Regions from separate parts of the Marinomonas posidonica IVIA-Po-181 genome, predicted to be linked through region 2. Evidence: predicted binding sites of a transcription regulator. Region 2 holds the regulator's gene; the other holds the start of a gene.

Region 1 (4,088 bases), 920 kb from region 2:
GTCCATGACACAGCGGAATGTACAGCTCATTCAATTGCAGAGATTACCTACAAAGATAAAGGGCAAATCACTCGTTTATTAAAAGAAGTGATTGATCAAGGACTGATAGAAAGGCACCCCAACCCGAAAGATAAACGCAGCCAAATACTGACCTTAACGGAACAAGGTGAAACCGTTTTTACAACACTTCAGCAGGCGGACTATGCTGCGTTGAACGCTTTGAAAACGGGCTTAACAGAAGAGGAATTGAATGATTTTTTAATCATTGGTCAAAAAATGATTCACAATATCAATGAATTTAATGCTAAATGTGGTTGAAATCATGAGCAACATCGGCACTTTCCTGCGTCATCAAAGAAGCCCCAAATACTTGCCCAAATGACACCAGACTTTCCGCTAACCTACTGACTACTTAAACCGTAAATTGGCGCACATTATGGATCAGTATAAAGGCAAAATAAAAGCCCTTAGCAATATTGCTAAGGGCTTTTAAGACACTTCAACTACTAGAAAGTGTAACCAACACTGGCCATAAAAGTAATCGGGTCAATGTCAGCATCGATTGTACCAACTGCTGTCTCCACATCGGTATTAATGTCCATATACCAAACTGAAGCGTTAGCAAACCAATTCTCAGCAAAAGTGACATCAACACCAACCTGAGCGGCTAAACCTAAAGAGTTATCTAAACTCACATCCGTGCCTGCTAAATCACCTTTACCCTCTTCGTCAAAGAAGATCGTGTAGTTCAAACCTGCGCCAATATAAGGTCGAATCTGACTGTTTGCTTCACCAAAGTAATATTGCGCCATAAAAGAAGGTGGTAAATGAGAGACTTCAGCCACTTTACCAAGGTCACGTGTCGACACATCATGAGTAAATGGCGTTGCTGCTAACACTTCCAAACCTAACTTGTCTGACAACATGTAAGTCAGCGTCACCCCCACTTGGGTATCATTATTCAATTCCAATTCACCGCTGCCCACCACGTCGTCACTGCTTTCATTTGGTATCACAGTCGCCAGACCACCACGCACAAACCAGTCGCCAGCATCGTGCGCCAAAGCAAACGAAGAACACAATACAGAGGCTAAAACCAATGGATAGATCGCTTTCATAATCAACTCCTTTCTTATTGAACATAGTATTTAGATAGAACAAAGTGTTAGCCACTAAACTACTCGCTCAAAAAAAGAAAAAATTAATCTAGATCAAGGTTCTAGGCACCAAAGATAGACCATGACAAGCAATAAACTCCTATGTCAAAAAAAGCTCTATTGCCACAAATAATTCACAATAAGACAATTTTCATTAAACCAAACAAAAACTGACTAGCGGCATGGATATTGTCCAGAAAACCATCAGTAAACTTTTATAATTGAAAAAGTAAACAGCTTTCCCTCTTTAATAGAAGCCAGTAAACTTAGCGACAACTTCATTAACGGGATCTAAGTTCATGCCAATACTTCTCGCCGTGACCCTATTGTGGGCCTTTTCCTTTAGCTTGATTGGTGTTTATCTTGCTGGGCAAGTCGACGCTTGGTTTTCGGTACTCATGCGTGTTTCATTAGCCACTCTGGTGTTTTTACCTTTTCTAAAATTACGTCAAATAGAAGCTAAAATTGCCTTATTACTGATGATTTGCGGGGCATTACAGCTTGGTATCATGTATGGTTTTTATTACCAATCGTTCCTTTATTTGTCCGTACCTGAAGTCCTTCTCTTCACCGTTATGACCCCTTTGTATGTCACGCTATTGAATGACATTCTAGATCGTCGACTTAATGTGGGTTTTGCCATCAGCGCCTTATTGGCCATTCTGGGGGCCGTTGCTATTCGTTATCAAGGCGTTGACGATGGCTTCATCAAAGGCCTGTTGATTGTACAAGGCGCTAACCTTTGCTTTGCCGCAGGACAGGTGGGCTACAAACGTGTGATTGAGAAACAGCGCCCTGATTTGCCTCAAAGAACCGTTTTTGGCTGGTTTTTCATCGGTGCTCTGGCGGTTGTGATTCCATGTTATTTGGCCATGGGCAACCCAGAAAAACTCCCAACGACCACACTACAATGGGCCATTTTGACGTATCTTGGCATTGTCGCTTCTGGGCTGGGGTATTTTGCTTGGAATAAAGGAGCGACATTAGTCAACATAGGAACACTGGCCGTCGCCAACAATCTGTTGATTCCGGCCGGAATCTTAGTCAATGTGCTCTTTTGGAATCGTGATGCCGATATTATGCGATTGGCCATTGGTGGTGGCATCATACTATTGGCACTTTGGGTAAATGATAAATTTAATCAAAAAATTGCCGCAAGAGCCAACCGGTTAAGCGAATCACACTAGACAACTCAAACGTGCCAATACAGCAGGTTGACAGCACTTTGTATTGGCACGATTAAGTGGTACTTTTGTTATTCGTTCACCAACCAAACCTGAAAGGTTTTCTTCGTTCCATCGTCAGCCTTGTTGTACCACAACATCATCATTTCCAACTGTATATTTGACACATTGGCTTGGTATTGATCATCCGCAATCCAAATTCGCATGGCTTTTCGCGTCGCGGTATCAGATTTGTTGTACCAGAATTTCATCATCTCTAACGCTGGATCCGTCTCCATACGAACGGGGGCGGCACCCGGCCCCTTGCTCGCATCGTAAGCACTATTATTAAGTTGCTTCACTTCAACCAGATAATCACGCAAATTTTGCAAACCTGACTTTTCTTTCAACAACCTTTTTTGGTAGCTCACATCACGACCACTGGCTTCATCATGAAGCGTAAAAGTTGGCTCATCGGCATATTTTTCGGCTTGTCGAACCGATGATATATAAGGCGCTTTGAGCTGTAAGTAGGCACCTTGAGCCACTTCGACATCCATCACTATAGGCTCTGATTGAAACACTTCCGAATCGCCACCAGTGCGCAAAATTTTATTAAAACGCAACACAATTTGATGTTGTCCTGGTGTTAACGACACTTCAAAATCGTTACCAAACTGCTTTGCAGACTGTTGATCCACATACATTATTTCGAACCATTTAGGCACTTCTAAGGTTTCACCGTACGCCGACAAGGTGGTAAAAGTCGACATGATAAAACTTATGTAGGCTAGCCATTTTTTCTTCAGCATTTTCATTCCTTAGAGCGTAATTTCCAACAACGCTACCACACTCTAGCATTGACTCTCACATAGACTTCGTAAAACCTCTAAAGATTCGATTTTAAGCCTAATTTCATGCAATATCAGGCCTCTTGGCTTTTCCGTTCCATCCGTTAACAAATCACCTAAAGACACGCTCCTTCAGTCAGGTATGATGAGATAAATAATAGAGACTAGCCAAGACTAAAGCTCCCAATGCCAGACTTAAGCCAAACGAAGCTAAACCACAAACTGACCCTAAGAATCATCGAAATGACCTTGGTTACCTTGGTATTTTCGCTGTTAGCTCGTCCTATCTTGGCAGAGTTACACCCATATTATTTCTGGATTGCTATCTTTGATATCATAATCACAAGCAGCTTATATCTCGTAGTACGATCTAATAAATGGCCTAAATGGCACATTTCTCTGTCACTTATTTCTTCTCTGATTATTATTTTACCTATGCTGTCGATATCTGGCGGTGTTAACAGTCAAGTTGCCTTCTTCCTGCCTTTATACCCTATAGTAGGCGCTTTAATAGGGGGACGACTTGAATCACGCTTAATGAGTCTGTTCTTAATTGTCGCCGTTCTTTTCGCCACCATTTTTAATCATTCCATTATCAATGTGTCAGGAGAGTATTACGCCGATAATACTTCTTATCTAAGAGGGTTTTGGTTAATCCTCGCGATTATGTTCAGTGCCATTTTTGGGCAGTTCTTCCTCAACCGCTACACCGAACTAACAAAAAAATTAACAGCAGAAAATTTGCAAGACCCGCTCACAGAATTGCTCAATCGTCGAGGTTTGAACTTGCATTTTTCCCTGGAATTAGAACAAGCAAAAGAAACAAAATCGCCATTTTGCCTGATGCTAATTGATATCGATTACTTCAAAAAAATCAACGATCAATATGGACACGATGTAGGAGATACTTGTCTTAT
Region 2 (4,088 bases):
CCTATGGCTTTATCAGGCAGGTGATGGCCCTCATCGAACACATAAATGGTTTCTTTCGGCGGCGTCAGAATAGCACCACCACCTAAGGACAAATCCGCCAGCACAAGGTCATGGTTCGCGACGATGACATCAGCCACTTCAATCTCGGCACGGGCTTTAAAAAATGGACAGGCCGAATAATTGGCACAATTACGATTCGTGCATTGTTGATGGTCAGTCGTTAAGCGACGCCAGTCTAGCTCTCGAATAATACCTTCCCAATTATCTTTATCACCATCCCATTTACCTTTACTTAATGCTTCATCCATCTCTTGATAAAGCACAGTATTGACATCATCCGATTGGAGGTGCTGCTCAAACAAACCGGCAAACATATCGTCCATAGCCTGCTCTTGTGTGCCTAGAAAAGCCTCCAGATTGTTGAGACAAAGATAGCGACCGCGACCTTTCGCTAAGGTGTACTTAAAATTTACCTCGGTATTGGACAAGATATCAGGTAAGTCTTTATGGAGAATTTGTTCTTGCAGAGCCACGGTGGCTGTTGAGATAACAAGCTTTAATCCTCTTGCCTTTGCAATAGGAATGACAGCAAGACAATAGGATAAGGTTTTACCTGTTCCCGTCCCTGCCTCGATGACTGCCACATGTTTTTCATCTAGCCGCTCTCCCTCGGTACCTTGTTTAATGTTTCCCAACGTACGCGCGATCGCACCTATCATTTGGCGCTGACCAACCCTTGGTTTATGGGATTTGGCATCCAGCATATCGCGATAGGCTGATTGGATTTTATTTTTTAATTCGTCTGAAAGCATTTATTTTATTGAGAATCGTTAAGAATGCTGTATATAATAACAGTTACTGTATAAACAACCAGATAGTGCCATGATTAAATTAACCAAAAGACAATCTGATGTACTCGATACCATTCGCGAGTTTATTAATGAAACCGGATTCCCACCTACCCGTGCGGAAATCGCGAAACGACTTGGCTTTAAATCCCCAAATGCGGCTGAAGAACACTTAAAAGCCCTCTGCAAAAAAGGCGCAATTGAAATGCTGTCCGGCGCTTCTCGTGGCATTCGATTGGTTGAGTCTTCCGAAAACAACGCTCCAGAAGACGAGTTAGGTTTGCCCGTTATCGGTAAAGTGGCCGCAGGATACCCTATATTGGCTCAAGAGAACATAGATACCCATGTTACTGTTCCAGGTAATATGTTCTCACCGAAAGCAGATTATTTCTTGTCGGTTTCCGGCACCAGCATGAAAAACATTGGCATTATGGAAGGTGATTTATTGGCCGTCCACAAAACCAATACGGTTCGCAATGGGCAAATTGTCGTTGCCCGCATTGGCGATGAAGTCACCGTTAAACGCTTCGAGCAAAAAGGACGCATTGTTCGATTAATTCCTGAAAACGAAGACTACCAGGACATTGTTGTGGACCTTGAGAGCGAAGAGTTTGCAATCGAAGGCCTGTCTGTCGGCGTTATTCGACAAGGACTATAAAAGCCAATACACATCATAAAAAAGGTGGCCTAAAGCCACCTTTTTTTTGTTGATCTTGTTTAAAATCATTAATGAAGAATTTTAGGACGGAAATCATCGTCCATGTAATCCAACCCTTCATCAGCCATAGACTCATCCGAATACACAAAATCAATCCCTGCATGAAACATGCATTTTGCCAATTCAAAATAACGATCCTGCAAATAAGACCGTGTCGTGTCTGAAATTTTCAGGGTTGCTAACGGCTCTGTTTCCTCGCCACTGTCACTGGCTGGGCGTAATACAATATCGCCGTTTTCCAGCTCAACAATTTCAAGGTATGACTCTTTCATATTAATACTCAGATGACTCTTCTCTAAAACGTAACACCAAGTCAGTTAGCTTGGTCAAATACAATTGCATTGAGGCACCATCATCCCCACCAGAACCAATAAGGTCCGTTCGGCCAAAAGATGATTGAACCAAATGACACTCTAATTGTTGCTGATAAGCACTCAGAAGCTGGCAACACCAAGATCTAGACTGACTTATTAAGTCCTTTAACTCTGACAGAACCGGTACAACAGACTGCTTGGCTTCGGCTTCAGAGGCCAATGTAATCACATCCAAACAATCAGACAATGCATAACTCTGTGCAACTTCTTGCAACAAACCATTGAAGGCACTGCGTAATTGAAACAAAGCCGAGCCTTCAAGACTACTGACCAGCCAAGCTTCGTCACTTGACTGAGCAAGTGCCAGTAAACGCTTTGCAGCATCAAGCCTTTGATTCGTTACACTGGCATAACTTACGCTGATCATTTTTTCTTTTTACCTTCTTCGATGACCCATTTACCGCCATCATAAAAAGCTTTCCACCCCGTTGGTTTGCCTTCATTTTCCGTCATAATGTATTGCTCTTTGGTTTTACGACTATAACGAATCAAGGTAGAACGGCCTTCTGAATCAGCAACGGGCGCATCTGCGAAAAAATGATATTTTGGATCAATTTGATCCATATATGGAATCAATTCTTTCACATAAGGCGCACGGGTTTCGCGTTTACGAGGGAATTGGCTAGCGGCCAAGAACAAACCAGTTGCACCATCACGCAACACGTAATGATCCTCCACCTTCTGACAAGCCAAGTCCGGCATAGGCACTGGGTCCATCTTAGGCGGCGCAACTTCACCGCTTTTAAGCAGCTTACGAGTATTCTTACACTCTTCATTGGTACAGCCAAAATACTTACCAAAGCGCCCCGTCTTAAGCTGCATTTCTGAACTGCATTTATCACACTCAATCACCGGCCCATCGTAGCCTTTGATTTTGAAGCTGCCCGCTTCCACTTCGTAACCGGTACAAGATGGGTTATTACCACAAACATGCAGTTTGCGATGCTCGTCCATCAAATAACTGTCCATGGCAGAGCCACAAATCTTACAGCGATGCTTATTGATCAGCGCCTTAGATTCACCTTCTTCATCGTCGACCGCAACCGCTTCATCGCCACGAATAAGATTAATAGTGGCCTTGCAACGCTCTTTAGGCGGTAAAGCATAGCCAGAGCAAGACATGAAGACCCCTGTGCTGGCGGTACGAATCTGCATAGGACGACTGCATGTTGGGCATTCAACATCCGTCGGCGTTGGCTCATTTAGCATCATGCCGTCATCGGGCGACTCCGCTTTTGCCAACACATTGCTAAAGTCACGATAGAAAGCATTCAGAGTTTGAATCCAGTCTTTATCCCCTTCAGCGATTTCATCCAAACGCTCTTCCATTTGCGCCGTAAAACTAAAGTCCATCAAGGATGAGAAACTGCCAACCAATCGATCGGTGACAATGTCTCCCATTTTCTCTGCATAGAAACGACGATTTTCAACTCGAACATAACCACGATCTTGAATGGTCGAGATAATAGACGCGTAGGTTGAAGGTCGACCAATACCACGCTTTTCCAATTCTTTCACCAAGCTGGCTTCGCTGAATCGAGCCACAGGTTTGGTAAAGTGTTGCTCAGGTAGCAACTCTTTGAGATCTAAAAACTCACCCTGAGTCACATCAGGCAAGATATTATCTTCGCCTTTCTTCACAACCGTTTGCATGGCTCTGGTGTAACCATCAAAGCGCAAAATACGCCCTTTCGCTTTAAATTCGTATTCCTCTGCCACCACGGTAATCGTGGTAGAAGTGTATTCAGCAGGCGTCATTTGACAGGCCATAAATTGGCTGCGAATCAAATCGTATAGACGGTGAGCGTCTTTTTCCATCCCTAACAAATCATCCACGCGCACATTCACATCAGAAGGACGAATGGCTTCGTGAGCCTCTTGCGCACCTTCTTTACTTGAGTAACGAATAGGATCGGCGGGTAAGTAAGCTTCACCAAATGAGCTTAAAATGTATTGACGTAAAGACTCAACCGCCTCAGCACTCAAATTGGTCGAGTCGGTACGCATATAAGTAATGTAACCCGCTTCATACAAACGCTGAGCCAGCATCATGGTCTTCTTAACGCCATAGCCTAAACGCGTACTCGCTGCTTGTTGCAAGGTCGAGGTAATGAAAGGTGCAGAAGGCTTGCTCTTAGTCGGTTTATC

What was found. The regulator LexA, encoded in region 2, represses DNA repair genes until DNA is damaged. The targets are predictions, from matches to a motif close to TACTGTNTANNTANACAGTA.
Region 1: MAR181_RS13620 (carboxylate/amino acid/amine transporter) is a predicted target of LexA. The motif match lies at 1,377-1,396, and genes of this name have one in related genera.

Annotation. Positions count from the first base shown of each region.
Region 1 is NC_015559.1:2,956,024-2,960,111, forward strand. Features, by position in the region: gene MAR181_RS13610 (MarR family winged helix-turn-helix transcriptional regulator) at 1-318, shown strand, start outside; gene MAR181_RS13615 (OmpW family outer membrane protein) at 507-1,118, opposite strand; gene MAR181_RS13620 (carboxylate/amino acid/amine transporter) at 1,457-2,344, shown strand; gene MAR181_RS13625 (YccT family protein) at 2,413-3,132, opposite strand; gene MAR181_RS13630 (GGDEF domain-containing protein) at 3,358-4,088, shown strand, end outside.
Region 2 is NC_015559.1:2,033,600-2,037,687, forward strand. Features, by position in the region: gene dinG (ATP-dependent DNA helicase DinG) at 1-812, opposite strand, end outside; gene lexA (transcriptional repressor LexA) at 883-1,506, shown strand; gene MAR181_RS09550 (hypothetical protein) at 1,575-1,838, opposite strand; gene MAR181_RS09555 (DUF6586 family protein) at 1,840-2,307, opposite strand; gene topA (type I DNA topoisomerase) at 2,304-4,088, opposite strand, start outside.